DNA from 2 places in the Spirosoma liriopis genome. Region 1 is predicted to be linked to the other one. Evidence: riboswitches for the same ligand, from Rfam matches in the RefSeq annotation. Region 1 holds a riboswitch; the other holds the start of a gene.
What was found. A riboswitch is a leader RNA that binds a small molecule or an ion and turns the genes downstream of it on or off. The one in region 1 is predicted to bind thiamine pyrophosphate.
Positions count from the first base shown of each region.

Region 1 (16,137 bases):
AAACCTCGACAACCTGACCCGCCAGTCCGGCGAAGAAATTCCATTGCGCAACACCCCGGCCTTTTCCAGCAGGTAACGGCTTATCCCAGCCCGACACTTCTTTCAGTTTTGTCAGCACGCGCTTGGTATCCGATTCTTTTGTCAGCATCGCCAGGCGGAACGCCATTGGATCTTGGCCCGCTTTGTGGGCCATCTCGTCCAGAAAACACTCGTGCGAGAAGGCCAGCGTCGAACTCGTCACCGAGCGCCAGTACGTCAGCGGAATGTGCGTTTCGGCGTGGACGTAGCGTGTGTTTACATTCGGAATTTCGTATTGCTGCTCATTCGTGCCTTCCAGCATGGTGCCGTCGGGCTTCGTTTTGTCGTATTTCCCCTTTTCGCCCATCGTCGCGTCGATAGAGGGCGAAATGACTTTATGCTGCAAAGCGACGGCTTGGCCTTCGTTCGACAAAGCACCACGCATGGCCGAAAACGTCATCGGGCGGAAAGGACCAAGTGCCGTATCATCCTCGCGCGTCCAGACAACCTTAATCGGTTTACCAACCGTTTTCGACAACAGGGCCGCTTCGGTGGCAAAATCTTGCGTGAGTCGTCGGCCAAATCCGCCACCGTTAAACAGAATATTTACCTTGATATTGTCGGCTGGGATGGCTAGTACTTTAGCTACTTCGTCCCGTACCAAATCGCCACCCTGCGACGAAACCCACAGTTCCAGTTTGTTGCCGGGTTGATAATGAGCCAATGCGTTCATCGGCTCCATCGTCGAATGGCTTATGATGGGCGTTTCGTAAAAGGCTTCGAGTTTAACAGGAGCGTCGGTGAATGCCTTGTCGAATTCGCCCGCGTTATGGCCGACAACACCATCGGTTTTTGCCAGTTCACGCAGCGAATTTTCAAAGCTTACCGTATTGAACGTCTCATGGTTCTGGTTATCCCATTTTACGGTTAAGGCTTTACGGCCTTTCAAAGCAGCCCAATAGTTGTCTGCTACGACGGCTACACCTTCGTAGCGATTGTAGCCAACCACGCGCTCTACTTTAACCACCTGCCGAACACCTTTGACTTTCAAGGACTGCGTCGCGTCAAAGCTCACCAGCTTACTGCCCAACACCGGGCACCGCTCGACTGATGCATACAACATACCGGGTACTTTCGCGTCAATGCCGAACTGCGCTTTCCCCGTTGCTTTGAGAGGGGTGTCGGGGCGAGGGGCGGGTTTACCCAGAATTTTGAAATCGTTGGGGTCTTTTAAGGTAGGCTCTTTCGGAACGTCCAGCTTGGAAGCTACCTCTGCCAATTCACCGTAAGACAGTTTTCTGCCCGATGGCCGGTGTACGATTTTTGCGTTTTCGGCGTAACACTCCTGAGCAGGGACGTTCCACTGCTGGCTAGCTGCCTTGATAAGCATATCGCGGGCCGATGCCCCCACTTTCCGCATCTGCGTGTAGCCGCCCCGGATGGAACCGCTGCCGCCAACGGCCTGCGACCATAAGCCGCCGAACTTGCTTTCGCCCCCGGTTTGCAGGATAGTAACGTTGTCCAGCGAAACTTCCAGCTCCTCGGCAATCAGCGCCGGAACCGACTGGTACGTCCCCTGACCGATTTCGGGTCGGGGGTTCATCAGTGTAATTCGGCCTGATTTTTCGATGAGAACAAAAGGCGTCAACTCGACCGATTCGGGTAGGGCCAATCCGGTTTGGTCGCTTAGATTTAGTACAGGACCGGCGAGGGGTTCAGTGGCCGAAAGACCCAAGGCAAATGCCGCGCTGGTCAAACCGGCCGCTTTCAGAAAACTTCGGCGGTCAATGGAAGTTTGGTTTGGTTTTGCGCTCATCGTTTGCCGATTTTGGGTGTAGACTTGGGTGCTTTGGGTGGGACGACTGCCATCTCGGATGAAGCCGTGTGAATCGCCTGCCGAATCCGGTTGTACGTACCACAACGGCAGATATTTCCCTGCATAGCCGCGTCAATATCGGCATCGGTAGGTTTAGGTGTTTCCTTGAGCAAGGCTACCGCCGACATAATCTGCCCCGACTGACAGTAGCCGCATTGGGGCACCTGATGCTCGATCCACGCTTTTTGAATCGGATGGTCGCCGTTTTTAGAGATACCTTCAATCGTCGTAATCTTATGCCCTGCCGCAGCCGATGCCGGGAAGCTACAGGAACGAATGGGGGTACCATCGAGGTGAACCGTGCAGGCACCACACTGGGCAATGCCGCAGCCAAATTTGGTACCGGTTAACCCAACGACATCGCGGATGACCCACAACAGCGGCATATCAGCATCGACATCAACGGTATGTGGTTGATTGTTAATGGTTAATTTCAAGGAAGACATAGCCTAGACGGATAAATGAAAAGCAATCAATCACAAAGACGTTGCTTTACTACAGAAAATCGCAACTAAAATTAACGAATTAGCCCCACATTATCCGCTGCGTCCTTTTTAAAATTATGCGCTAATGAACAAGGTTTCGAGACAAAACCAGCCGGAATCCTTTACTGAACGATTCAGCGGGCGAAAAATGAAGAAGATAGTATAAACGCAGGTTGTAGCCAGATCTTATAAATATGTAAGCATTACTGATAAAACAGTATCATTAGCCAAAGCGTAGTAGCCGTCTGACGATTGATTTCGCCCCTGTCAGCAGCGAATTGCGAACAGAATAACTGGTGTTTGTTGATAAATAAAGAATTTGCTACTAATTATACGGTATAAACTTAGTATGTCATAAATACATAGAAGAAAATTTATACTGATTAATGGATTACACGGAGCAGATAATCTCCTTTCACAATTTCATAGCTGATGAATGCATACCCGGCGTGTCGCTTGACTGTGCAATATTTGGCTTTCACGACACGCGGCTAAAAGTCCTGCTACTGCGCTGGAAAGATACCAGCGAGTGGTGTTTGCCGGGTGGATTCATCTACAAAACTGAGTCTGTTGATCGGGCAGCCGAACGGGTGTTGTACGAGCGAACGGGTTTAGACAAGCTGTTTCTACAGCAATTTCATTTGTTTGGCGATGCCGTTCGGTATGACCGCGAGGAAATGTGGCGTAGACAGAAGATGCCCATGTCGTTTAGCGAACGCTGGCCCGAACGAACCTTATCCGTTGGTTATTACGCGTTGGTAGATCATACGCAGGTAACGCCTACACCCGACTTTATGACGGACGAGTGCCGCTGGTGGGATATAAGTGACTTACCCTCCTTGCTATACGATCACCGCCAGATTGTAACCGTTGCCTTACAGACGCTCCGGTCGCAACTCAACTGGCAGCCCATCGGTCTGAATTTGATGGCTGAAAAATTCACCATTCCGGAACTGCAGCGACTGTACGAGGCTGTGCTCGATAAACCGTTGGACGCTCGCAATTTTCACAAGAAAATTATGGGTCTGCATATCCTGACCCGGCTTGATGAGCGTCGAACGGGTAAAGCGCATAAATCGCCTTTCCTATACCGGTTCGACCGGGAAAACTATCAGAAAGCGCTTGGCAATGGTAATCTGAGCTTCGTCTAGCTTGAAATAAGCTACTTAAAAGCAGCTGTTTATCAGTTAGGTAAGTAAGCTTAATCCAACATTAAGCTTATGCTGGCGGTTGTTTCCGTGAATACAACTCGTGTTACTATGGAAACAAATACGTCGGAAAACCGCGAAATTGGAATTGGAGTGATCGGTATGGGTGGCTTTGGCTTGTTTGCCGTTCAGCAGTTTCTTCAGACTCCGCACACGAAACTGGTGGCAATTGCCGGATCAAAACGGGAGGAAGCTATCCGAACGGCTAAGCGTTTCGGTGCTGAGCAACTCGAAAGTCTGGAGGAACTGGTAAACCACCCGGAGGTTGATGTTGTCTACATCGCTACACCACCGTTTTTGCACTACGAGCAAGCCATGCTGGCGCTGAACGCGGGTAAACACGTCATTTGTGAGAAACCGTTGGCCATGAATCCAGAACAAGGCCGTGAAATGATCGAAAAGGCCAGGGAAAAAGGGCTGCTCATGGTAACGAACCTCATGCAGCGGTACAATCCCATGTTTGCCCGGATAAAGCACCTGATCGATAAAAAGCTGCTGGGTGAATTTCTGCACGGTTATTTCGAAAACTACGCCGGTGATGAAGGGCTTTCACCCGAACACTGGTTCTGGGATCGAAGCAAAAGCGGTGGTATTTTCATCGAGCATGGCGTTCACTTCTTCGATATGTTTTCGGGTTGGCTCGGTGAGGGAACCGTAAAATCGGCCCAGATCGTGAAGCGGCCTAATAGCAACGATATCGAAGATCAGGTACAGGCAACGGTGGAGTACGGTGATGACGAGACGGGCCGCAAACTGGTCAACTTTTACCACGGCTTTACGCAGACGGGTCGGATGGACCGGCAGGAAATGCGGTTGTTGTTCGAACGGGGTGATATTACGCTTTTTGAGTGGGTGCCAACGCGCATCGTACTACGGTGCGTGGCTGACGAAGAAACGACACGCGCGCTGATGGATCTGTTTCCCGGTGCCCAGCTCAATGTAACGGGCAACATCGGTGGTAAGGATTTACCACTGCGTGGACGGCACAAAGAATTCAACGCCTACCAGCAAATCGAGATTCGATACGGCTTCGAGACGGAGAAGCAGCATCTCTACAGTGAACTACTTCGGTTGATGTTCCGCGATCAGGTTTCTGCTATTCACTATCCGGAAACGCACCGCATCATTCGGGAAGAAAACGGACTAAATTCACTGCAAACAGCGGCTGGAGCGGATCAGTTAGCACGTCAGTAGACGACCGTTCAGTCACGAATAGCTACAATTAATAAAAAAATTTAAAAATATACCCGCGTGAACCCGAGTAGTCATACGAACTCCCTGATTTTTTGCGACATTTGCCGTATCTTATCTAATCTCTCCGCATAGCGCATGATCTCGGAGTCTCAACTACTCGACAACCTGGACGGGCAATTGCCGGGTGTATTACCTACCGGTGGCCCTATCCAATCGGCTATTACGTACGAAAAAATTCCTACCCACATCTACGCCGATGCGAAAGCTGCGTCGTTGGCGGTGGCGCAGGAAATTGCTGACCTGATTCGGCAGAAACAGAGTGAAGGCAAGCCCTGCATTCTTGGGCTGGCAACCGGCTCGTCTCCCAAAACGGTTTACGCCGAACTGATTCGGATGCACCGCGAAGAAGGGCTTAGTTTCCGCAACGTCGTTTCGTTCAACTTGGACGAGTATTACCCGATGGAGCCAAATTCGTTGCAGAGTTACTGGCGGTTTATGCGGGAGCAACTGTTCGATCACGTCGATATTCCACAGGGAAACTATCACGTGCCGGATGGAACACTGTCGGTTGATAAAGTAGCTGAGTTTTCGAAGCAGTACGAAGCCCAGATCGAAGCCGCTGGCGGCCTTGATTTTCAGCTGCTCGGTATTGGTGGTAACGGTCACATTGGCTTCAACGAGCCGGGTTCGCTCATCAACTCGCACACCCGCCTGATGATGCTCGATAATTCGACGCGTGCTGCCGCAGCGGCTGATTTTGGCGGACTGCCCAAAACACCCCGGAAGGCAATTACGATGGGGGTATCCAGCATCCTGAATGCGCGCCGTGTTGTGCTGCTGGCCTGGGGTGAACGCAAAGCGCCGGTTATTCGCGGAGCCGTTGAAGGGTTAGTAACAGAATTGAACCCGGCTTCTTACCTGCAAACGCATCGGAACGCGCTGTTTGTGATTGACACGGCGGCTGCTTCTGAGCTGACCCGCATGAAAACACCCTGGTTGGTGGATTCGGTTGTGTGGGACAACAACATGAAGAAGAAGGCGGTCACGTACCTGTCGCTGGCGCTTGATAAACCGATCCTGAAATTAACGGACCGGGATTATAACGACAATGGAATGAGCGATCTGCTGGCCCAATACGGTCAGTCGTACGATATCAACATTGACGTTTTCAACCAGCTTCAGCACACAATCACAGGTTGGCCGGGTGGTAAACCAAACGCTGATGACACGAACCGTCCCGAACGGGCGCAACCTGCCAAAAAACGCTGCCTGATCTTTAGCCCACACCCGGATGATGACATTATCTCGATGGGGGGCACGTTCCAGCGGTTAGTTGATCAGGGTCACGAAGTACACGTTGGCTACCAGACATCGGGCAACATCGCTGTGGCAGATGACGAAGCCCTGCGCTTTGCTGATTACGTTGTGGATTTCAACAGTAAGTTTGGCATCAATAGCCCCGAAGCTACCCGGATTTTCCAGGATGCGGCTGCATCGCTGCGGGAGAAGAAGGATAGCGAGATGGATACGATTGAGGTGCGCTACGTGAAAGGACTTATTCGGATGGGTGAAGCGAAAGCAACCTGCCGGTTTGTTGGTGTTCCGGTCGAGCAGGCTCACTTCATGAACATGCCTTTCTACGAAACGGGGAAAGTCGCCAAGAAACCGCTCAGCGAGGAAGATATCAAGATTACGATGGCGCTGATCGAAGAAGTTAAGCCGCATCAGATCTACGCAGCTGGTGATCTGGCCGATCCGCACGGTACGCATAAAGTTTGTCTGGATGCCGTTCTCGAAGCTGTTCGTCGCCTGAAAGGAGCCGACTTCATGAAAGAATGCTGGGTATGGCTATATCGCGGTGCCTGGGCCGAGTGGGACATTCACGAAATTGAAATGGCTGTTCCTATGTCGCCTGACCAGGTAACGAAAAAACGGTTTGGTATTTTCAAGCACCAGTCGCAGAAAGACGGCGTGGTATACCAGGGAACCGACTCGCGGGAGTTCTGGCAACGTGCCGAAGAACGCAACCGGGGTACGGCTGAATTGTATAACCGTCTTGGTCTGGCCGAATACGAAGCAATGGAAGCTTTCGTCCGCTGGAAATATTAAGAACAATAGCAATAGTTTTTTGCCCCGTATGAAACGTTTCATACGGGGCTTTTTTATGCTTGCTATAGAGACTCTACGTGGTGTCGGTTTCTCAAAACCGACACGGGTTGATGACGCCAACTGTCGGTTTTGAGAAACCGGCACCACACGACCCCATACCAGAGACAAGCCTTACAAGTTGAATGGTCCAATGCAGCAACCATACAATATACCGATTTACTTCTGAGTGAATGAAAATGAAGGACTAGCGATATTAAAATATCGAGTAACTAGTTATTGTGATATAGATTTTAGATATAATTGCATCATTATATAATAGTTGTATTATAATTGAACTTCTGTCAACAACATGACAAGACAAAATAAGCAGCGAACGCTTCGGCTATTTGCGCTGCATGAATTTATTCAGGATCACTTTACAAAATCCGATTGGATCAAGGTAGCGTACCTGACTGACAGCTTGGAACTGATTGAGGATCATCCCCGGCTGTTGCGCAGCCTTGACTTCAAAGATGATGATTATGAGGGGAATAGCTTGCAGGTCTTGTCGAAGTTGCTCAGCGAAAGTAGCAGTAATCTATACGAAATTGAGCGATTTGTGGAGGCTAAAAAAGCAACAATGAGCCGCTCGGTTCGCGTAATACCGGAGTATATTTCTACCGTTCAGGTCGTTGCTCCCGAACGTGTAATTACGTTTGCGCCCGACGTTTTCCGAATACCCGACAAACCCGTTGAGTCAACGGTACTATCCGTAATGATGCCATTTGAAGCTCGATTTACCGGAACGTATACCGCCATTCGAAATGTATGCGCCAGACTGGGCATTGAATGTAGGCGAGCCGACGATATTTGGGATAATAGTATTCTTATTCAGGACGTGTTTGATTTAATCTATACCTCAAAAGCCGTCATTACCGATTTCACCGATCGTAATCCAAACGTATTCTACGAAACAGGCGTCGCTCACACGCTCGGGAAGGTCGTTGTTCCCATCACGCAATCGGTCAATGATATTCCGTTTGATCTTCGGCACCACCGCGCTCTGACGTATTTACCCAACGCAGAGGGATTGCTGAAGTTAGAAACTGATCTGGAAAAGAAGTTGAAGAACGTGTTTGGTTAAGGTTTCGTAATCTAGTCGTACCTTCGAAAAACCTGCGTTTCGTAATCTATTCCTGATTCTTATGCAATCGTTTGTCTCGACGAGTACGGCTAACGTTAAATCAACGTCAGTTGCTTCCGGACGTCTGCTATCGCTGGATTTTTTCCGGGGCCTCACGGTAGCGGCCATGATCCTGGTTAACAACCCCGGCGACTGGGGCCATATCTACGCGCCCCTCGAACATGCCGCCTGGAATGGCTGGACGCCCACGGATTTAATTTTTCCCTTTTTCCTGTTTATCGTCGGCGTGTCGATAACTTTTGCGTTGGGAGGAGCCGGAAAATTTGAGAACGAAGGTAAGAAAGGTATTGTCGGCAAGATCGTGAAGCGGAGCGCGACGCTTTTCCTGCTAGGCTTGTTCCTGAATTTCTTTCCTAAATTCGATATTACGACCGTTCGTATACCGGGGGTATTACAACGGATTGCGCTGGTCTATCTAGCCTGTTCCCTGATCTTCCTGAAAACAACCTCTCGTCAGCAAGTTACGCTATTAGCGGTGCTGCTGATCGGCTATTGGCTACTAATGACGTTGGTACCCGTTCCCGGTGTGGGCTACCCTAACCTCGAACCGGAAACGAATCTGGCAGCCTGGTTCGACCGGACATTGATTACACCCGCGCACGTTTATAAACCCGCTAAAGTCTGGGACCCTGAGGGGTTGCTCAGTACACTTCCCGCTATTGGTACCGGATTGCTTGGCGTACTAACGGGAACGTGGCTACGGGCCGACCGATCTCCAGCTGAGAAAATAGCCTGGCTTTTCACGGTTGGCTGTCTGACAACGTTAGCCGGGCTCATCTGGAACAGCTTTTTCCCGATTAACAAAGCGCTTTGGTCCAGTTCGTTTGTCTTGCTGGCGGGTGGTCTTGCCATGCTCGGACTGGCGATTTGTTATTGGGTGATCGACGTGAAGAATTACCGGCGCGGTGTGCTTCCTTTCGTAGCGTTCGGCATTAATGCTATTACCGTCTTCTTTCTGTCGGGTCTGATTCCCCGCATCATGAACCTCATTCATGTTGATCAGCCGGATGGTACAAAGACTGGCCTGAAAGAGTACTTATATCGGTCATTCATTGCACCACTTTTTTCGGACCCAACCAATGCATCGCTGGCCGGAGCGTTGACTTTCGTGCTTATCTGGTTTGGAATTTTGTGGTGGATGTACCGAAAAAATGTTATTATTAAGGTGTGACTCAGCACACTACCGACCTCAAGTATCAGATCGAACGCATTCTCAATTGGGAGCCGTCATCGCACTGGCGACCCCGTGATTTCGTGCAGTTGAGTGATCGTATCCACACGTACACGCACCAGCGCATCGACGCTTTGGAACTACAAGTGTTTTGGCAAACATCCGAAGTGCCCTCTCCTGATTTACTGAATGCCTTAGCCTGCTTTGCAGATTATACGGACTGGGACGATTTCTACGAACGCAATTCCTACGGTACTGTTGATGTAGAGGATGGCGTAGCACTGACCCATCCACCCATGTGGGAAATCCCGATGAAATGGGTAATTGCCATTTGCTGGTTCTCGGTGATAGCCTCCGTTATCGTTGCCGTTTTGTTAGTGTGGAAGCGATAAACGTTTCGTCTACCTTTGTCGTTATTACCATATACTTTAGTTACAGAACTATAACCTTATATCAAACGACCGAATGGTACGTTTTCCGCTTACACTGGGTATGTTGCTCGGTGTTACAATAGCTTTAGCGCAGTCCGCGCCTAAACCAAAATCGCCGGCTCCTAAAACGGCAATTTCACTAAATAGCCCCATCCCGACCGACCCGGCCGTAAAAGTCGGTAAGTTGCCCAACGGCTTGACCTACTACATTCGTAAAAACGCCGAGCCGAAAAACCGGGCCGAACTGCGTCTGGTCATCCGGGCGGGGTCGGTACTGGAGAATGACAATCAACAGGGCCTGGCGCACTTCATGGAGCACATGGAGTTTAACGGCACAAAGAATTTTCCGAAGAATGAGCTGGTTAACTTTCTGCAATCGTCGGGAGTACGTTTCGGCGCTGATCTGAACGCGTATACGGGCTTTGACGAAACCGTGTATCAGTTGCCCGTTCCGACCGATTCGGCCAACGTATTCCGGAAAGCGTTTCAGATTCTGGAAGATTGGGCGCACAACGCAACCATTGATCCGACAGAGGTAGATAAAGAGCGTGGGGTTATTCTGGAAGAACGGCGGCTTGGACGCGGGGCCGGACAGCGCATGCGCGACGAGTACTTTCCAATTCTGCTCAATAACTCGCAGTACTCGAAGCGTCTGCCCATCGGGACCGAACAGGTATTGACGACCTTCAAAACCGAAACCCTTCGCCAGTTTTACCAGGATTGGTACCGGCCCGATCTGATGGCTGTCATTGCCGTTGGGGATTTTGATGTAAAGGAAGTCGAGGGAATCATCCGCGAAAAATTCGGACGTATTCCGGTTGTCAAGAATCCCAAGCCGCGTACCGAATACGATATACCGGCGCACAAAGACACGAAAGTTGCTATCGTGACGGACCCCGAACAGCCTAACACGGTGATTCAGGTCATTTATAAGCGTCCCGAGATCAAGGAAAAAACGCTGAACGATCTGCGGGAAAGCATCAAACGCGGTCTGTTCAACACGATGTTGGGTAACCGGATTCAGGAATTGACGCAACAGGCTGATCCTCCGTTCCTGGGTGGTTACAGCAATTACAGTGATTTTCTGGGGAACTTGGACGCGTTTACGTCTATTGCGGTGGCCAAAGAAGGGAATGTGGAGCGCGCTATTCGGGCAGTGCTTGACGAGAATGCGCGGGTCAAGCAGTTTGGTTTTACGGCTACTGAGTTAGCACGGGCCAAGCAGGAATTCATGACGAACGTTGAGCAGGCATACAGCGAGCGTGACAAAACTCGTTCGGTCAATTACGTCAATGAGTACGTTCAGAATTTCACAGACAAAGAACCGTACACCAGCATTGAGTTTTACTACAACTTCCTCAAAAAAGAGCAGGATGGTATCAAGTTGCAGGAAGTCAATGCGTTGGTCGATCAGTTTATCCACAATGACAATCGGGCGGTTATTGTCATGGCTCCCGAAAAAGATAAGGCTAAACTACCAACGGTTGAGCAAATCCTCAGCTACGTTGACAACGCCGGAAAAGGACTGACCGCTTATGATGATAAAACCATCGATAGTCCCTTGCTGACTACGCAGCCAACCGGTTCGCCCGTTGTGAGCGAAAAGCAGATCAAGGATATTGATGTGACCGAATGGACGCTTAAAAATGGCGTTCGGGTGGTCTTGAAGCCGACGAATTTTAAAAACGATCAGATTCTTTTCTCTGCCAGTAGCTTTGGTGGAACCTCGCTCTACGACATGAACGATTTTACGTCGGCGCGTTTCTCGTCCACGTTGGCAGCCATGGGCGGAACGGGGGCTTACAACCAGGTTCAGTTGGGTAAATTTCTGTCCGGTAAGCAGGTTAGCGTGTATCCCTACGTAGGTGAGTTGAGCGAGGGCGTCAACGGAAGCGCAGCTCCGAAAGATCTGGAAACGGCGCTGCAACTGTTGTATAGTTACTTCACACAGCCTCGTAAAGATCCGGACGTAGTAAAAGGTTTCCTGTCTAATCAGCGGAGTGCCTTACAAAATCAGATCAATACCCCAACACCCGCGCGGGTGTTTCAGGATACGGTGCAGGTGACATTGGGTGGTAACAATCCCCGTCGTCAGCCCCTCAAGCCAGAGGATTTGGACAAAATTGATCTGGACAGAGCATTGAAAGTCTATCAGGAGCGCTTTGCGAATGCCGGTGATTTCACGTTTTATTTCGTCGGTAATTTCAAGGAGGACCAGCTTAAGCCGTTAGTTGAAAAATACCTCGGCGGTTTACCATCAACCGGTAAGGCTGAGAAGTTTAAAGACCTTGGCATTCGGATTCCTTCTGGCCAGATCAGCAAAACGGTGTATAAAGGGCTTGATCCAAAAGCAAGCGTTCAACTGGTTTACAGTGGTGATCTTACCTGGTCGCCCGAAACGACAACGCAACTCGATGCACTCGCCGAAGTGCTTGAAATCAAACTGATCGAGAAGCTTCGCGAAGAAGAGAGTGGCGTCTACGGTGTAAGCGCCAATGCGGCCTACAGCAAATACCCCGTTCCGCGCTATACCTTCCGGATTGGTTTTGGTTGCGCCCCCGACAATGTCGAAAAACTGGTTGCCAAAACGCAGGAGTTGATCAACGACCTGAAACAGAAAGGGGCGTTACCCACCGACATTGCCAAGTTCAAGGCCGAAACCCAGCGCGAAACCGAAGTGCAGTTGAAAGACAATCAGTTCTGGCTCGGTTATTTACAGAATCAGTACTACAATGGGGATGCTCCCGATGAAGTGTTGCACGAAAAAGAGCACTTGAACAAGGTAACCGTTGAAAGCACGAAAGAGTCTGCCAACACCTATTTTGGGTCAAACTACATTCGTCTGGTGCTGATGCCGGAGAAAAAGTAACGGCAAAGGTAGACCTGCTGAGAGCGGCAGCCGGTACGGATCGATCTGTACCGGCTGCCGTTTTTCTTTTACCAATGTTATCGCCTACCTTTGCCCGACAACTTTAGGGGTGTCTGGCCTGCGTGGACCAGACTGAGAGAATACCCTCACTACCTGATGCAGCTTGTACTGCCGTAGGGAAAAGTTAAGGCGCATACGTCGCTACCTCTCCTCTAAAGTTGCTGTTTACTAACTCTTTCAACAGCAACATGTATTTGTCATCACAATCGATCTGGGCCGACATAACGCGAATTCGCGATCAGGCTCCACTTGTCCACAGCATTACCAACTTCGTGGTCATGAACAACACGGCGAATGCCCTGTTAGCGCTGGGTGCTTCGCCCGCGATGGTTCACGCACCGGAAGAAGTAGACGATTTCGTGGCTATCGCGAGTGCGCTGGTCGTTAACATCGGTACGCTGGATGCCACCTTCGTTGCGGGTATGAAACTCGCCATGCGCCGGGCAAAGGAGTTGGGCAAACCTATCATTTTCGATCCCGTCGGTGTTGGCGCTACGACTTACCGCAATACCGTCAGCGCCGAATTGTTAGCGTTGGCTGCGCCCGACATCATTCGTGGTAATGCTTCCGAAATTATGGCACTGGCTGGCTTGAACGCGCAGACAAAGGGAGTTGACAGCTTGTACGGGTCCGATGCCGCCGTAGACGCTGGTCGGCGGTTGAGTTCGGTGTGGGGTTCCGTTGTGGTCATCAGTGGAGAAACAGATTATATTATCCACGGCGAACAGACCGCAACAATTGATAATGGTCACCCACTCATGACCAAAGTAACGGGTATGGGCTGTACCGCTACGGCGCTGGCTGGTGCATTTGCGGCTGTCGACACGGATTATTTTCAGGCCGCTACCCAGGCGATGGCTGTCATGGGAATAGCAGGCGAATTAGCTGCGCTGAAAAATCTGGCACCAGGTAGTTTACAGCTTAACTTCTTGGATGCGCTGTATGGGTTAACAGAATCGGATATTGTCGAACGGCTTAAATTAACCATACTGTGAGCCCGCTGTATCTGGTCACCGACAGCCTGATTGCGCGGGCGGCAGGCCACACGGTACCCTTCGTAGTGGAAGAAGCGTGTCGGGCGGGTGTGAAGTGGGTGCAATTGCGGGAAAAGGAACTGTCAACGCGAGAGTTTGTGGTTGTGGCAGCGGAGGTTAAACGCATTACACAGCACTACGGCGCTAAACTGATCATCAATGATCGGGTTGATGTGGCTTTGGCCGTTGATGCTGACGGTGTCCACGTCGGTCAGGACGATATGCCGTCCATAATGGTTCGTTCGCTGATTGGACGGGGAAAGGTGATAGGTTTATCCGTCAATAATTTAGCCGAGTTACAGACGATAACGGATGCCGATGTCGATTACCTGGGCGTCGCAACTGTGTTTCCAACGGGTACAAAACAGGACACGTCCAGTTTACTTGGCCTGGACGGTCTGGGGGCAATCTGTGCCCAGACAAACCTGCCGACATTTGCCATCGGTGGTATCAACGCATCCACTATTCAGCAGGTAATGCAAACGGGCGTAACAGGTGCCGCGGTTGTCTCGGCTATCTGTGGCCATCCGTCTCCTTACGAAGCTACCTGCGCGCTTATCCAACTCATTGACGAAAGCGTATGAAAACTTACACACGTACATTGACCATTGCCGGTTCCGATAGTGGAGGGGGAGCCGGTATCCAGGCTGATCTGAAAACGTTTTCGGCGCTTGGCTGCTACGGCATGTCGGTGCTGACGGCGCTGACAGCTCAAAATACCCAGGCCGTGACGGATATTTTAGCCGTACCAGCTGCCTTCATCGCTGAGCAGTTGAAGGCTGTCCTGAGCGACATTGGTACTGATGCAGTCAAAATAGGCATGTTGCATACGCCGGAAGTGATCAGGCAGGTAGCCGAAACCCTAACCGAATTTGAGGTAACCAATATTGTGCTTGATCCTGTGATGGTGGCAAAAAGTGGGGATAAACTCTTGCAGGACGAAGCCATTGACGCCTTACGAAGCTATTTGCTACCCATTGCTTCGATTATTACACCCAACTTACCCGAAACAAGTGTGCTGTTAGGCCGACCGGTTGAAACCGAGTCTGATATGTACCCGGCGGCTGTCGATCTGGCGAAACTTTGTCCCGGTGCTATTCTGGTAAAAGGCGGTCACTTGGATACGGTTGAGAGCACGGATCTGCTGTATATTTCCGGGAGCGAACAACACCAGTTCCAAACGGAGCGCATACCCACCAACAATTCACACGGAACGGGTTGTACGCTTTCGTCGGCTATTGCTGCCGGTCTGGCTAAGGGGCTGTCGATGGTTGAAGCTGTAGGTGCAGCTAAGGCTTATCTTACGCAGGCGCTTCAGGCTGGGGCCGGCTATCGACTGGGGCACGGACATGGGCCAGTTCATCATTTTTACAGCATTTGGCAATAAAGCTATGACGTTTACGGACCAACTTTGGCAGGAGATTGCTCCTGTGTACGAAGTCATTCTGAGCCACGGTTTTGTGGAAGAGTTAATGGCAGGTAGTCTACCATCGCCCACATTTCAGTATTACATTCAGCAGGATGCGCTTTATCTGGCTGATTTCAGTCGGGCGTTGAGCCAACTGGCCGCTCGCTCCGCAAACCCAGACGATATGCTTCAGTTCACGCAGTTCGCCCAGAATGCAATCCTGGTGGAGCGCGCGTTGCACGAAACGTATTTTTCGCTGTACGCCATTGAGCCGGAGACAACCAAGATGCCGGCTTGTTTTGCTTACACCAATTATTTGCTGGCAACGACATCCTTGCAATCCATTGCCGTAGGAGCAGCCGCTGTACTGCCTTGCTTCTGGATTTATCGGCAGGTAGGCAAGTACATTTACCAGCAGGCCATTCGGGAAAATCCGTACCGCGCCTGGATAGACACCTACGCTGGTGATGCGTTTGATCAGTCGGTGACACAGATGCTCCGGCTAACCGATCAGTTTGCCGAGCTAGCAAGCCCAACCGAGCGGGCGAACATGCAGGAGGCTTTTCGGGTGTCGAGTCGGTTGGAGTGGTATTTCTGGAACGATGCGTATACCCAAAATCGATGGCTCGTTTGAGTGATCGTTGTGGTGTCGGGTGAGTGGTGTCGGTTTCTTAAAACCGACACTTGGCAGCAATACCTCTTGTCGGTTTTGAGAAACCGACACCACTCGAATTCAGGCCCAACCCGACACCACAACTAAGCTACTCTTCGATCAAAGACTCTATCGTTTTTAGCATACTTGGCAACTTTTCGTGGGCGTTGTTACAAAGGATGATCACTGTTTTATCGGCGTTGATGTACCGGACAATCTGCGTTTTATAGCCGGGATTGTCGCCATCGTGCCATACAATCTTACCCAGTTTATCGCTCTGTCTGAGATTCCAGCCAAAGCCATACGGTGACAAGGTCCCATCGTTCAATTTAGCCGGGGTGAAGGCATCGGTTAGTGTCTGCTGACTAACCAGACGATTAGCGTACAAGGCCCGGTCCCATTTCAAAAGGTCGCCAGCCGTAGAGCTGACACGACCCGG
Region 1 covers NZ_JALPRF010000001.1:2,067,454-2,083,590, reverse strand. Annotated here, with positions in the region: gene M0L20_RS08720 (molybdopterin cofactor-binding domain-containing protein) at 1-1,834, opposite strand, end outside; gene M0L20_RS08715 ((2Fe-2S)-binding protein) at 1,831-2,340, opposite strand; gene M0L20_RS08710 (NUDIX hydrolase) at 2,766-3,530, shown strand; gene M0L20_RS08705 (Gfo/Idh/MocA family protein) at 3,639-4,781, shown strand; gene nagB (glucosamine-6-phosphate deaminase) at 4,917-6,890, shown strand; gene M0L20_RS08695 (hypothetical protein) at 7,240-8,013, shown strand; gene M0L20_RS08690 (acyltransferase family protein) at 8,075-9,244, shown strand; gene M0L20_RS08685 (hypothetical protein) at 9,241-9,636, shown strand; gene M0L20_RS08680 (M16 family metallopeptidase) at 9,710-12,544, shown strand; TPP riboswitch at 12,640-12,741, shown strand; gene thiM (hydroxyethylthiazole kinase) at 12,793-13,599, shown strand; gene thiE (thiamine phosphate synthase) at 13,596-14,222, shown strand; gene thiD (bifunctional hydroxymethylpyrimidine kinase/phosphomethylpyrimidine kinase) at 14,219-15,025, shown strand; gene tenA (thiaminase II) at 15,030-15,680, shown strand; gene M0L20_RS08655 (serine hydrolase domain-containing protein) at 15,808-16,137, opposite strand, start outside.

Region 2 (16,137 bases), on a different contig from region 1:
GTGAACTACGATGGGGCAACAATCGGGTTGGTTTTTACTTGGAAAGCGACAAACCCTTTGAATCCACCTTTCAGTCAGAGTATTATTTCAATAAGCTTTTTCAGCCGGAAGCTAATAAAGCAACCGCCCAAAACAACCCACGCAAGCCGGTTCTTTTTGGGCAAGCTCCGCAGGGCACCAACTCCGAAGTACCAGCTAGCCTGACGACAACAAGTCCTGAGCAGGATTCAACTCGGGGGGCGGACCCATCTGGTCAAATTGAAGGAATGACGCAAGCTGCGCCACCAATTACTACCCCTGCGAAGAATACAGCCACGGGTGTAGCCGTGAATGACGTGGGCGATAAAGCCATTTGGGAACCGGCCAAAAAGCGACTTCATGTGCTTTACAACAACCACGTGTTTAGTGTAGGAGCCCAGATGCCGGGCGATCAGGCCAAGATCAAACAGGGTTGTATCGGCTTAGCTAAGCTGGTGATCAACTCGTTGAATGACAACACCGATTAACTAGCCAACTGACGACCGACCGAACTTTCCTTTTTCATATTCTTTGCTGTGGTAACTGCTCACGACACAACGTGAGCGTTACTTATACTCCGTTACTCATCCATGGTACCTTCTTACATCCTCTTTTTTCAAACTCCTCAATCGTATGTTTCTAACGGGCGTCATAATTATTTCCGCCATCTTTATGGGCTGGCTTTTTACTGGATATGCCAACTTACGAACGGGCAATGCCAGCCACCGGGTTGACGATCTAACAACCGGAACGGATGCCGCTGATGCAGCCCATGCCGAACACGAACCGCAAAGCAAACTTCAGAAATACATTTTTTCGGAAGATCATAAAACAATTGCCAAGCAATACCTGATCACAGGCATCTTTTGGGCCATAATTGGAATCAGCTTGTCGGTGATGTTTCGGCTTCAGTTAGGCTTCCCTGATATGAAAGTTGATTTTTTACGACCGTTACTGGGCGACTGGATAACCGAGTCGGGCAAGATCGATCAGGATTTTTATTTGGAGATGGTGACAATGCACGGAACCATAATGGTCTTTTTTGTGCTAACCGCCGGTTTAAGTGGTACCTTCTCCAACTTTCTGATACCTCTTCAGGTGGGTGCCCGCGACATGGCATCGGGGTTTCTGAACATGCTTTCGTACTGGTTTTTCTTTATAGCCAGCTTGATCATGTTTTCGTCGCTGTTCGTCTACACGGGTCCGGCAGGTGGCGGCTGGGTGATTTATCCACCCCTGAGCGCTCTGCCACAGGCGCACAAGGGATCACAATTGGGCATGACGCTCTGGCTGATCAGCATGGCGTTTTTTATTGTATCTCAGTTGTTGGGCGGAATCAATTACATTACTACAGTCATTAATTTACGCACACGGGGCATGTCCTTCAGCAAGTTACCTTTAACAGTCTGGGGATTTTTCTTAACGGCGGTTCTGGGCCTGATCTCGTTTCCAGTTCTGTTTTCGGCAGTACTGCTCCTTATCTTCGACCGGCATTTTGGTACAAGCTTTTACCTATCCGAAATCTACATCAAAGGTGAAGCGCTTCCCAACGTAGGCGGTAGTCCGATTCTGTTTCAGCATTTATTCTGGTTTCTGGGGCACCCTGAAGTGTACATTGTGATACTTCCTGCCTTTGGTATAACCTCCGAAATCATGGCAACCAATGCGCGTAAACCTATTTTCGGTTACCGGGCCATGATAGCCTCAATGATCGGTATTGCCTTCTTATCCTTCATTGTCTGGGGGCATCATATGTTTGTGTCCGGCATGAATCCTTTTTTAGGGTCGGTTTTTATGTTTTTGACGCTAATTATTGCCGTTCCATCGGCGGTGAAAGCGTTCAACTACGTTACGACTCTATGGCGCGGTAATATCCGGTTCACGTCGGCGATGCTGTTCGCCATCGGTTTTGTGTCCTTCTTTATTTCGGGGGGGGTAACGGGTATTATACTCGGCAACGCAGCCCTGGACATTCCACTGCACGATACGTACTTCGTCGTTGCTCATTTTCACTTAGTCATGGGAGCGGCTTCGGCCTTTGGACTTCTAGCCGGAACGTATCACTGGTTTCCCAAGATGTTTGGTCGAATGATGAATGAACGATTAGGCTACATTCATTTCTGGCTGACCTTCGTGGGCATCTATCTCGTGTTTTTCCCTATGCATTACCTGGGCATTGCTGGTTTTCCGCGTCGTTATTATTCGTTTACGAGCTATGACTTCATGAAAGGTAAGTTCGCGGATATGAATAGCTTTATTACCATTGCCGCCATTATCACGTTTACGGCGCAATGGATTTTTATCTGGAATTTCTTTTACAGCATCTTCAAAGGACGCAAGTCTGTCCAGAACCCCTGGCGGTCAAACACCCTCGAATGGACGGCTCCGATCAATCCAGGACATGGCAACTGGCCGGGAGAGTTACCGGCGGTATACCGCTGGTCGTATGATTACAGCAAACCGGGAGCAAAAGACGATTTTATCCCGCAAAACGTACCGTACTCGCTAACGCTGGAATCAAATCTACCTCACGAAAACGAACAGATTCCGCTGGAAAAAGCAATTGAAGCACAGAAAATGAATGATCAGTTTGCGCACCCCCACTAATCGACAATGCCTTCGCATCAAACTCCTATCACTATGAACAAAGAGCAAGAATCGACCGATAACGAAAACACCCCAACTAATGGTTCGCAGGAAGCCCCTCGCGAAGAAGGCACAACGGGCGAGACGGAAACCTATGTGGGTAGCCATGCCGATAATTATGATCCCGAAAACACACCAGACCCAGATGGCCCCCGAGATAAGCCTAGTGGCGAAAACACAAAGAACAACGGAGAACAGGGCGGAGGTCTATGGACGAGTGGTGGTCAGGTAACTACCGGCTCTGGCTACAACGAACCAGGTCCCTAGACTATGCCCATCAAAACTAGCCGTTGTAAGCAAACGCTGTATGTTAAGGTAAAAAAAGCGTTTGCTCACAACGGCTAGTTTGTGTTTATAAGTAACTCAGGATTTTTTACTTGCTCCTATTCGGGTCGATGTCGATAAATGGGTATCTCCAATCAAACGTTCGGAGTACATTTCCGACAAAGATCTATAGAGGATTTCGCAGACGATTAATCAGAAAAGAATTAGCTCTTTCACCCCAGCATTTGCCGGATTCATCACAAACCGGTTTGGTTAAACAACACCTCCTTCAGCGGTTTCGTATTTCTGACAAACCAACTGACCTACGTTTGCTCCATTGGCTACTCAACATCAATCCCAATTTATTATGACTCTTGTTGAATCCACCTCGGTAGTCAATCAGCCAGATCTGAACCTATTTACGCATACGGTTCACAGCCCTTCGTACGCCAGTCTGACGGATAATTTTGAGCGTGTTGACAAACTGAAAGATTACTGCATACCCGTCAACTCGTACTTTCCGACGACCGCCATTATGGATGCGCTGTACGCAAAGATGCCTTATGCACTCAAGTATTATCCGAGCAGCAATTCGGAACTCGCCGAACTGATTTGCCAGTTTGCCGATATTGCTGATCCGAATTCGGTGATTGCAGGGAATGGCTCAACGGAGCTGATTTCCTGGCTTAACACGCTGTACGTGAAAGACAACCTGCTGGTACCCGTGCCGTCATTCGGACGTTGGACAGATGAACCAAAAGGGTTAGGACGACATGTACGCTACGCCTACTATTCCGATCTGAACAACCAGTGTCTGACAGCGGATGAGTTTGTAGATGCCGTTAAACGAACAGGTGTGAGAAACGCTGTGCTTTGTAATCCAAACAATCCTACCGGCTCCATTTTGCAGAAGGAAGACGTAATTTGGATTATGCAGGAGTTAGCGTACCTCGATACCCTCATCATTGACGAATCGTTTATTGATTTTTCGCAGAGCGAGCCGCCTACCGTCAAAGATGTCGTTACGGAATTTCCGAATGCCTGGGTCTTAAAAAGTTTAGGCAAAAACCTGGGATTACATGGTTTGCGAATGGGCTACGCCATCAGTCATCCCAAAAACATTGACGCCCTCAAGAAACACGTGCCCTTCTGGAACGTCAACGGGATTACTGAATTGTTGCTAAAGCTGGTGGTTGAGGGTAAAGCCGACTACGAACAAAGTCGGTTACAGGTTATTGCTGACCGCGAGTATTTGAGATCTGCTTTTCAGGAGATTCGTGAATTTACCGTTTTTCCGTCTGCGGCCAACTTCATCTACGTCAAATTAACCGATACCATCAACGGTGATTTACTTAGAGATCGATTATTGCTAAATCAGCAATGCTTTGTACGAAACTGCGGCAACAAAATCGGCTGTACCAGTCAGTATTTTCGAATAGCGGCCCGCCCCAAGGAAGATATCGATTACCTCGTTGCGGCCATCAAACTGGAGCTGAAACAGTTGGCAACAATTGCCTTTATGAGGGACCTCAATAGCGCAGGCTGTTCGATCCATCGAATCACCAAGCAGTCCTTGTAAATTGATTTTATGACGCGGTTCGATAGCCGGATGGACAACCGATTATCGAACCGCGTCAGTTTAGCGTGTTGTTCACCCCAAAAATTGGTCTTTCAACCACATTTATGTCTGCCGGGTAGGGTGTTATTGTACTTTTGTACGCATCTTTCCGTGGAATGGCAGCCTGGTTGAAGTCACATAGCACGAATCTACTAATTGGAATTGCTCTGATAATTCTACCACTGATTTATTCGGTCTACAGTGGTGTAAGCTGGTCTCCGTTAAGACCGCACGAGCATCTGGTACAGAATGGACTAGCTTATACGCTGCTGGTCCTGTTTTCATACTTGAATCATACGGTATTAGTACCCCGCTGGTTTCTAACAAAACACTATTGGAAATACGCACTTATAGCGGTTAGCTGCGTCTTGGCCGCCGTTTATTTCCCGTATCGGATCGAGCAGTGGTTTTTCTTCAAACCCCCAAAAGAAAATACTCCGCTGGTTTGGGCTCGTCAACTCTTTGTGGAGGAGATGATGATGACTGGCCCCTATACCCCACAATTTGAATCACATCACGACGAGAATAGACCTGTTGTTAAGCCATTTGATCGGTACCGGGGGCCACATCAAGATGGCCCACCCCATCCGCCAGATGGTGAACGCCCGAACGACGCTCATGGACCGCCTTTTACGCTGCTCCTTCCGGTCAAGCTAGCCATCTTTTTCTTGTTAGGAAGTGTCAGTTCGCTTATCTCTATTTCCATCCAGACGGCTAGTCGGCTCCATCAGGTTGAAAATGACCAGTTGCAGGCTGAACTTCGGCAGCTTAAAGCGCAGATACAGCCGCATTTTCTCTTCAACACCCTCAACAGTATTTATGCGCTCGCCATTCGGCAGGATGAGCGAACAGCCGATACCATTGTCAAACTCTCGGAATTCATGCGCTATATCATTCGCGACGCGCACCGAGATAAAGTGGCTCTGGCTAAAGAGATTAATTACATTGGTAACTATATTGATCTTCAAAAAGCTCGGCTACGTGATGCGGTTCAGGTGAACTACCGACTTGAAGGGGATGAGACGCACGGAGAAATCGCTCCTTTACTTTTGTTTTCCTTTATTGAAAACGCCTTTAAATACGGGGTAAGTCCGGACGAGGAATCGCGGATTGATATTCGAATCCGGATTGAAGGTAGTAACCTGGATCTTTATGTCGCCAATAAAAAAGTTCAGGTCAGTTCTTTCGAAAATTCAACGGGTGTGGGTTTGCAAAATACCCGAGAGCGGTTGCGGCTTCTTTACCCCGATACCCACCAGTTAACCATTGACAATAACCCGACCGATTTCCAAGTCAGTCTTAATCTGACTTTATCCGAATGAAAGCCATTGCCCTTGACGACGAACGGCCGGCCCTCGATGTTATCGAAGCCTTTTGTAGCCGAATAGACACGGTAGATCTGGTCAAAACCTTTACCCGAACTGGCGAAGCTCGTTTGTATCTGGAAGCAAACCCCGTCGATCTGATCTTTCTGGACATCAACATGCCGAAGGAGTCGGGACTGGATTTTTTTAAATCCATCACCCAGCAAACCCTCGTTATTTTTACGACGGCATATAGCGAATATGCGCTGGAAAGTTACGAAGTGGAAGCCGTCGATTACCTTTTAAAACCGTACACGTACGATCGTTTCTTCAAAGCGACGCAGCGAGCCCAAGCGCGGTGGCGAACACTCCAGCAGAACCAGGACATGAACAATCAAGGCCCTGGGCAGGCGCACCTCTTTTTTCGGGCGGATTACGGCCTGGTAAAAGTTACCGTTGCCGACATTGTTTTTGTCGAGGGATTGGATAATTACCTGAAAATTCATTTAAAGGAAGGCCATCCTTTAGTCTTGCGGCTTACGATGAAAGCCATGCTGGAAAAACTACCAGCCAATAAATTCATTCGCGTTCACCGGTCTTTCATTGTCGCAATTGACAAAATTCAGTCGATTCGTGGCCGTATGATACTGATCGGAGAGGAGGAAATTCCTGTCGGAAGTAGCTACGAAAAAGACTTTTTTAGTCTGTTCATGAAATAGATCAGCCCTAAACGCTTCCTCTGTTCAATAAAAAATTGGCTTGTTTGCCCCAACTTATTCTTGGGTTAGGACGCTAAATTACCCAGCACTAAAGTATGTCTGTAAGTTAGTTGGTACGCTAAGTTCAGACAAGTAGACGTTGGTATTGAACGCTATCAAGCTATACGTAAACGATTTAGAGAATACGATGGCTGCTACTATTTAACTAAATATACGTCGAAGTTAGCCAGCACCTATATCGCCTATTCGGGTACGACCTCCGTAGCCAGTCAGAATGACTACATGCGCATTGATGGACTGAGTGTAGGGATCGAGTTTTCCTACCAAGGTGGGGTAATTATCCGAAATACCCCTCATTCCCACTCCGTCTGGCGTGATTATACCAGCGATTATGGGGTAACTAATGTCGGTTTAGGTGCCTCGTTTTGAAGCGCATCACATCCAATTTGGGCGCTGGTGCGCTTTTTCTTTGGTTCGATTTAACCCCGTAATTTTTATGATTCACCACAAATTCAAGGTAATTACCCCTAACCTGGCGGGGTTGACCACTACTTTTCCTATATCCGCTTAGTAAAGCCGATTTTTGTTTTGGCAGCGAACTCCATCGTTTTTGGCACTAAGGTGAATTGAATAGTTTGCCAGTATGTGATTCATTCACCACAACATTTCGACTCTTTACCCTAACACGGACGGTTTTTGCAACAGCGATCAACGGTTTTAAGTACTCGTAAATAAGCAATCAGGCGCTGACAGAACGTATTCAGCAAACATTATGAAACGCAACAACGTAACTCTTTTCCTACTGATCCTACTGGGCTTTAGTACCAGCTTTGAATCTTGCAAATCAACGGATGTTGATGCGACCAGCACAACGGGGTCAACGACGGGGTCAACAACAAACGCTTCCAGTTCAATTACAACCGCTCTGTCAGCTACAGCCACAACAACAACCTGTGGTTCGACGGGCGTCGCTCAAATCGTTTGCCTGGCCGAAGCCTTCAAAGCTACCTTGAGCAGTATGCAAGTATCGACGGTGCAATTGAGTTACTCGAAGGCCAACGCACAGAAATGGTCTAACTTACCAGCAGGAATGTCTGCACGCGTAGGTATCAACCTGGGTGCGCTCAGTGATACCCAACTGGCGGCTTTCCGCAACCTGATGGTGGCTGTACTGGCGTTAAATAATACGAACGAAGGGTATGATGAGATGCTGGGCAACCTAGTCGCCGATGATTACCTAAACACGATTGGTGGAGGATCTACGTACGGGGCTGGTAATTATTTCGTATCATTTTTAGGCACGCCTAGCACCACTAGTTTATGGGCTATCTTGTTAACGGGCCACCACTATACCCAGCCCATCACGTTCAACGCGGGAGCGGTCACAGGTGTTACACCGGCTTTCCGAGGTACCGAGCCGCAGGCAGCCGTCACCGCAGGGAATCGTACGTATCAGGCATTTGAGCAGGAACGTGTCGCTTTTGCTGCCTTGTTGACGGGTTTAAGCGCTACCGAACAAACCACGGCTAAACTGTCCGGCAGTTATAACGATTTGGTACTGGGGCCGGGACAGGATGGGAAGTTCCCAGCGACCAAATCAGGCTTACAGGTAGGCAGTCTGAGTAGCGATAAGCAGACACTGGTGCTAAACGCCATTCGCCTTTACGTCAATGATCTGGATGCGTCTACGGCTGCGGCCGTGTTAACGAAATACACCTCAGAATTGACAAATACGTATGTCTCGTATTCAGGCACGACAGCCATGAGTTCCCAGGGCGATTATGTGCGTATTGATGGACCAAGTGTATGGATCGAGTTCTCCTACCAAGGTGGAGTAATTATCCGAAATACCCCTCATTCCCACTCCGTCTGGCGCGACCACACCGCCGATTATGGCGGCAATTAGGATGTCATTGCTGCTTTAACTCGTACGAGTACAACAGCGCGGATTGATTACCTTCGATTGGTGGCCAGCGATAAGCGAAACACGATGTTAACGCCTTTTCTAGTGAATAAAGTAAGCTTTGTCAATAGTCGTCGATCCAGATGGCGATTGATTTTGACCATACTCGCACTGGCCATTGGCCGACCAGAGTTAGCGACTGCTCACCCCATGCCGAACTCGGTGGTTCTGCTCAACGTTCATGCTAACCGCATCGACGCCGAGCTACAAATTCCACTCGTGGAGCTGCAATCGGCTTGGGGGCACGCCGTAAACGACTCGTCGGCAGGGCTGGTAGCACGGTTGGGTCCTCAACTTAGGGAATACCTCAAGACGCATATCCGTCCACAAAGTCCCGACGGGCGTTTCTGGAACGTAACGGTTGGCAAATTGACCGTCCACGAAAGTCAGAATCCAATCAACGGCGTTTATCGCGAACTCACGGCTCAGGTACAGATGCTTCCCCCGGTACGACAATCTGGTCAGGGCGAAGACGTACGACAGTTTACCTTTTACTACGACGTAGTATTGCACCAGGTAATGACCCATAAAATTCTGGTGTCGATACGTCAAGACTGGGTACGCGGGCAACTAGCCGAATCCGAACCGGTTCAGGTAGGAGAAATTAGCCTGGATATTGTTAATAATCGCATTTTACCGCTGTCGGTTAACCTGGCATCGGGTAGCTTCTGGACGGGTTTTACCGCGATGGTTAACCTGGGAATACAGCATATTGCCGACGGAACAGACCATTTGCTGTTTTTGCTTGTGTTGTTACTACCCGCTATGTTGCAGGTAACGGGCGGTCCAGGACAACGATTTGCCTGGGGCCGATTTGGCGGGGTTCGTTATAGCCTGAAGCAACTGTTGCTCATTGTTACGGCCTTTACGATAGGCCATTCAATTACATTGCTGGCGGGATCGCTAGGCTGGGTACGGCTTCCCTCGCAGCCGGTTGAAATTTTGATAGCCGTATCGATTCTCGTGTCTGCCATCCATGCCGTTCGCCCTATTTTTCCAGGTCGCGAAGCCTGGATATCGGCTGGCTTCGGGCTAATTCACGGGCTTGCCTTTGCCAGTTCGCTGGCCAATCTGCAACTTGATGCGGGCCCCATGGCACTAAGTATTCTGGGTTTCAACCTGGGTATTGAGTTGATGCAGCTATTTATTATTTTGCTGACCATACCCTGGTTGATGCTGTTGAGCCGCACACAAGCCTACGGACTTGTTCGGTTGACAGGTGCCTTGCTGGCAGCCATAGCGGCTATTGCGTGGGTGGTTGAACGGATCACGGGTCAACCGAATTCATTGACACAGGGAATCGAGTTAGTATCTCCCTACGCGCCCTATGGATTGGGCGTGTTGGCAATACTAGCATTACTACTCACCTGGCGTACGAATCGGGTGCGTCAACTTCAAGAATTCTAGGTTTTAATGGTCACGTTCACAAAAAGGATTGATCATAACTCCAAGTGGTTGAGGAAATCAACCTGAACCGCTTGACTACATGGTAGGCTACAAGCGAGTATATCGTTTTGACCTGCTATGTGATAAAGTACTTCACTACATATATATATTATCTGGCTTACTGAGCATCACTATCGAAAAGCCGCCATGCCCTTGTTTGACACATGTCTACTCCGGTTAATCTTCCTTAAATTGTCAGCAAATGCATTATGAATCCCTCGAGGAGTGCTTAATGACGAGAGTGAACCCTTTATAAAAAGTAGTATACTGTAATGGTTTTTACCAAGACTATACCCGAACTTGAAAAGGCACGCAAAGTTTTTCAGCTGCCATCAAAAAAATCAAGACTCCTCGCTGCCTTAACGCCGGATGGTGCTGTCAGCACCGCTCGATGTATGGTCATTATCTAAAAAAAAGAACCGACTAGCGATTCACATTATATAAATCTTATATATTTGCCCCGCTGAACAGCGAAGCTTTAGGGGTGCCCGGACGGGCTGAGAGATCACCCTTTGAACCTGAACAGGATAATACCTGCGGAGGGAAAAGCGCGAATAAAACCGGGTTAGACTCGTTTCATTAGTCTGTCAATTGGCATCTGTGTTTGTGTAACACGGCACTTGTCCCTAAAGCAAGCCGCATCAGTGGTTGCTTCTGACACACTTCGGTTTTCGCACTCATTTCTCCGCTTGCTTTCTGATTCCGGTTGCCCCTGGCGTTGCGTTTAGCCTCAAACGTACGACTATGACTGTATCCGTTAACAATCAGTCCGTTACTACTTCGCCTACTGCTTCACTTGGAAGCTTACTGACGCAGTTGGAGCTAACTCAAAAGAAAGGCATTGCCGTAGCGGTGAACAACGCTATTGTTCCCCGTACTCTTTGGAATCAGTATCCGCTATCTGGCAACGAAACCATTACTATTTTACAAGCAACCCAGGGAGGATGAGCACGAACCCCAACCGCCCGACGCTGCCCTCGCAGCCGTCCATTACGCGCCAGCCATTGACCGGCTCCCGCAAAATTTACGTGCCCGGCCAGATGAACGACATCCGGGTAGCCATGCGCGAAATCAGTCTGTCCGACACCGTGTCGTATGTCGGCACCGGTAAAATCCGCCAGCCCAACACACCGGTTACGGTCTACGATACGAGTGGTCCCTACACCGACCCCGATGTAGCCATTGATCTGAAACAGGGGCTGCCCCGGCTGCGGGAATCCTGGATTACGGATCGGGGTGATGTCGAGCAACTGACGGCTTTTTCGTCGGAGTTTTGCAATCTAAGGCTGGCTAACGAATCGCTGAACGCCCTGCGGTTTGCCCACATCCGGCACCCTTACCGAGCCAGCGCGGGCCAGAACGTGACGCAGTTGCACTATGCGCGAAAAGGCATCATCACGCCTGAGATGGAGTACATTGCCATTCGGGAAAACCAACGGATTGACTTAATTACCGAGCAGTTACCCGGCTCGCAGGCAGCGTTGCTGCACCAACATTCGGGCCAGAGTTTCGGGGCCAACACACCGAAGGGGCATATCACACCGGAGTTTGTGCGGCAGGAAGTAGCCGCCGGGCGGGCCATCATCCCAGCCAACATCAATCACCCCGAAAGCGAACCCATGATTATTGGTCGCAATTTTCTGGTCAAGATCAACACCAATATTGGTAATTCGGTGGTATCGTCGAGTATCGAAGAAGAAGTTGAAAAAGCCGTGTGGAGCTGCCGTTGGGGGGGCGATACGCTGATGGATCTTTCTACCGGCAAGAATATTCACGAAACCCGCGAGTGGATTATCCGCAACTGCCCGGTGCCGGTTGGAACCGTGCCGATCTACCAGGCGCTGGAGAAAGTAAACGGAAAAGCCGAAGCCTTGACCTGGGAGCTGTTCCGAGACACGCTCATCGAACAGGCGGAGCAGGGTGTTGATTACTTTACCATCCACGCGGGGGTGCTGCTGCGCTACATTCCCCTAACGGCCCGACGCGTAACGGGGATTGTCTCGCGCGGTGGCAGTATCATGGCCAAGTGGTGTCTGGCGCACCATCAGGAGAATTTTCTCTATACCCATTTCGAGGAGATATGCGCCATCATGAAAGCCTACGATGTGTCGTTTTCGCTGGGCGATGGATTGCGTCCGGGTTCTATTGCCGATGCCAACGATGCCGCTCAGTTCGCGGAGCTTGAAACGCTGGGCGAACTAACCAAAATCGCCTGGAAGCATGATGTGCAGGTGATGATCGAAGGGCCGGGCCACGTTCCGATGCATCTGATTAAGGAGAACATGGACAAGCAGTTGCGGGAATGCGACGAAGCACCGTTCTATACGCTCGGCCCGCTGACTACCGACATTGCTCCCGGCTACGACCACATCACATCGGGCATTGGCGCGGCCATGATCGGCTGGTTTGGTACGGCTATGCTTTGCTACGTAACGCCCAAAGAACACCTGGGCTTACCGAACAAAAAAGACGTGAAAGATGGAGTGATTACCTACAAGATTGCCGCCCATGCCGCGGATTTGGCCAAAGGGCATCCTGGCGCGCAGTACCGAGATAATGCACTGAGCAAAGCCCGCTTCGAATTTCGGTGGGAAGACCAGTTCAACCTCTCCCTCGACCCTGACACCGCCCGTGAATACCACGACGAAACGCTTCCCGCCGACGGGGCCAAGACTGCCCATTTCTGCTCCATGTGCGGACCTAATTTCTGTTCGATGAAAATTACGCAGGACGTCCGCGACTACGCCGAGCAAAACGGCCTAACAGATGAAAACGTACTGACCCAGGCCATGCAGACCAAAGCGAAAGAATTTACCGAACAGGGTAATCAACTGTACGTATGACCATTAGCCCCTTACACTATATCGTTACCAACCCCGAGCAGGCTCAACTGGCTTGCCAGGGGGGTATCGACTGGATTCAGCTTCGGGTGAAAGACCAGTCGTATGCCGACTGGAAACACCTGGCTCAGGACACGCTGGCGGTCTGCCGTGCGTTCAACGCCCGACTGATCATTAACGACAATCCGAACCTGGCGGGTGAAACCGGCGCGGACGGTGTGCATCTGGGACAAGACGATATGCCCGTTGCCGAAGCCCGGAAGCTGCTGGGCGATGGGTTTATCCTTGGCGGTACGGCCAATACACTAGAACACGTTCGGCAACACGAGCGGCACGGTGCCAACTACGTGGGACTGGGTCCGTTTCGATTCACGCGTACTAAAGAGAAACTAAGTCCAATTCTGGGACTGAACGGTTATCAGACCATCCTGTCGGCACTACGGGGGGAAGGAATCACGACGCCCATTATTGCCATTGGCGGTATCACGCTGGCCGACGTTCCAGCCCTGCGCGAAACGGGATTGTACGGAATCGCGGTGTCTTCAGCTATCAGTAGTTCAGCCGATCCTGTTGGTCAGGCCCGCTTGTTCTATCAATCTTTTGTATCCAAAACATCTAAACCTCTTGTCGATGAACGCTTCTGAAACCCAACCGCTGGTGCTGGCGGACCGGACATTTACGTCCCGGCTGTTTACCGGAACCGGCAAATTTAGCTCGTCGGAGCAGATGGAGGCTACCTTATTAGCGTCAGGAACCCAGCTCGTTACCGTTGCGCTCAAACGCATCGACGCGCACGACCACCAGGACGATCTGCTAACGCATCTGGCACACCCGTCAATTCAGCTATTGCCCAATACATCCGGAGTTCGGACGGCTCGTGAAGCCGTCTTTGCAGCACAGATGGCCCGTGAAGCGCTAGAGACGAATTGGCTGAAACTAGAAATTCATCCCGACCCGAAGTACCTGCTGCCCGACCCCGTCGAAACGCTGAAAGCTGCCGAAGAACTCGTTAAACTCGGTTTCATAATTCTTCCTTATGTCCACGCCGATCCTGTACTTTGTAAACGACTGGAAGATGTGGGCGTGGCTGCGGTTATGCCCCTGGGTGCACCCATCGGTTCCAACAAAGGGTTGCGCACGCTGGATTTTCTGGAAATCATCATTGAGCAGAGCCGGGTACCGGTGATTGTTGATGCGGGACTGGGTGCTCCATCGCACGCAGCCGCAGCGATGGAGCTGGGGGCGGATGCCGTTCTGGTCAATACGGCGCTGGCGGTATCGGGTAATCCGGTTCGGATGGCCACGGCCTTCCGGCTCGCCGTTGAAGCCGGGCGACTGGCGTACGAAGCCCGACTCGCGCAACCTGTTTCTCATGCACAGGCGAGTAGTCCACTAACCGCTTTCCTGGACGAATGAAAAACGAAAATAATTGGTTCGATCGGCACGACTGGAATACCGTTCTGCGCGACGTTTACGCGACCACGCCCCAACAGGTTGAACAGGCACTGGCGCGGTCCCGGCGTACACTCGACGATTTCAAGGCGCTGATTTCTCCGGCGGCTCAGGCGTACCTGGAACCGATGGCGCAGCTTAGTCATCAATTGACCCAGCAACGTTTCGGCCGGACTGTCCAGCTTTACGCTCCCCTGTACCTCTCGAACGAGTGTCAGAATATTTGTACCTACTGCGCTTTCAGTCTGGACAACAAAATCCGGCGCCGGACGCTAACCGACGACGAAATCCGGCGGGAAGCTGAGGCTGTACAGCAGTTGGGCTACGAACATATCCTGCTGGTGACGGGGGAAGCCAACCAAACCGTCGGCGTACCGTATTTGAAAAACGCCATTCGGCTGCTACGGGAGTATTTTGCTCAGGTGTCGATGGAAGTACAGCCACTCGACCAGCCAGAGTACGAGGAACTAATCAGCGAAGGTTTGAACACGGTACTGGTTTACCAGGAAACGTACCACCAGGCTACGTACCGGAATCACCATCCGAAGGGTAAGAAATCAAATTTTTTATATCGGCTTGAAACGCCGGATCGACTGGGCCGGGCGGGTATTCATCGCATCGGACTAGGGGCTTTGTTAGGGCTGGAAGACTGGCGTACGGATAGCTTTTTTACGGCGGCTCATCTGCAACACCTGGAACGGACTTATTGGCAAACTCGCTACAGCGTCTCCTTCCCCCGTCTGCGCCCCATCGACCTGCTTGAAAACGATACGATAACAGCCAAAAGCTTCGATCGGTGCATGAGCGACCGCGATTTGGTTCAGCTCATATGTGCCTATCGTCTGTTCAACGAAGAAGTTGAGTTATCGCTTTCCACCCGCGAAACGCCCCGCTTCCGCGATCACGTACTGAAATTGGGAATTACCAGCTTAAGCGCCGGATCAAAAACCAATCCGGGGGGCTACGTGGTAGAACCGCAATCGCTCGAACAGTTCGCCATTTCCGACGAACGCAGTCCCGCTGAGATGGCCGAGGTGATCCGACGGCAGGGCTACGAGCCGGTTTGGAAAGACTGGGACAAAACACTGGTACAGCTATGACTGAAGCCGAACTGAATCGGTACGACCGACACATTCGACTGCCCCAGGTTGGTCTGACGGGTCAGCAGCAACTCAAGCGTTCGCGGGTAGCCTTAGTGGGGGCCGGTGGGCTGGGATGCCCGGTGGCCCAGTACCTGACGGCTGCTGGCGTTGGTACGTTGGGCATTATCGATGGCGACAGCGTGGCCGAAAGTAACCTGCAACGGCAGATTCTCTTTTCGCCGGAACATGTCGGGCAGAACAAAGCCGAGGTAGCTGCTCAGTTACTGAATCGCCAGAATCCGCACGTTCAGGTTGTAGCACACCCTTTTTTTCTGGATAAGACTAATATCCTCAAAACATTAGGTGCGTATGATTTGGTGATCGACGGTTCCGACAATTTTGCGACCCGCTATCTGGTCAACGACGCCTGCGTGCTGCTGAACAAACCGCTGGTGTTCGGCTCGATCTACCAATTTGAAGGACAGGTTAGCGTTTTCAACTATGGGGATGGTCCCACTTACCGCTGCCTGTACCCGGACCCGAGTGAACTGGAAGCCTGCGGAGAAGTGGGGGTTCTGGGGGTATTACCCGGCATTACCGGCTGCCTGATGACGGCTGAAGCCATCAAACTCATCACGAGTATCGGTGACGTGCTAAGCGGAACCTTACTGACATTCAACGCCCTGACGTGCTCGTTCAGTACGTTCTCCTTGACCGCCGACCCCGCCAACAAAATTATTCAGTCGCTACCCGATCTGCAACCTGTCTGTAGCCCGGTCGAAGCG
Region 2 covers NZ_JALPRF010000006.1:45,649-61,785, reverse strand. Annotated here, with positions in the region: gene M0L20_RS24590 (hypothetical protein) at 1-506, shown strand, start outside; gene M0L20_RS24585 (cytochrome c oxidase subunit I) at 652-2,625, shown strand; gene M0L20_RS24580 (hypothetical protein) at 2,659-2,931, shown strand; gene M0L20_RS24575 (pyridoxal phosphate-dependent aminotransferase) at 3,296-4,507, shown strand; gene M0L20_RS24570 (sensor histidine kinase) at 4,663-5,868, shown strand; gene M0L20_RS24565 (LytR/AlgR family response regulator transcription factor) at 5,865-6,569, shown strand; gene M0L20_RS30370 (DUF3500 domain-containing protein) at 6,714-6,998, shown strand; gene M0L20_RS24555 (DUF3500 domain-containing protein) at 7,342-8,475, shown strand; gene M0L20_RS24550 (HupE/UreJ family protein) at 8,578-9,939, shown strand; TPP riboswitch at 10,449-10,540, shown strand; gene thiS (sulfur carrier protein ThiS) at 10,723-10,926, shown strand; gene thiC (phosphomethylpyrimidine synthase ThiC) at 10,923-12,821, shown strand; gene M0L20_RS24535 (thiamine phosphate synthase) at 12,818-13,462, shown strand; gene M0L20_RS24530 (thiazole synthase) at 13,449-14,234, shown strand; gene thiH (2-iminoacetate synthase ThiH) at 14,231-15,370, shown strand; gene moeB (HesA/MoeB/ThiF family protein) at 15,367-16,137, shown strand, end outside.
Region 2: linked by a shared signal. The riboswitch ahead of thiS (sulfur carrier protein ThiS) and the one ahead of thiM (hydroxyethylthiazole kinase) in region 1 are both predicted to bind thiamine pyrophosphate.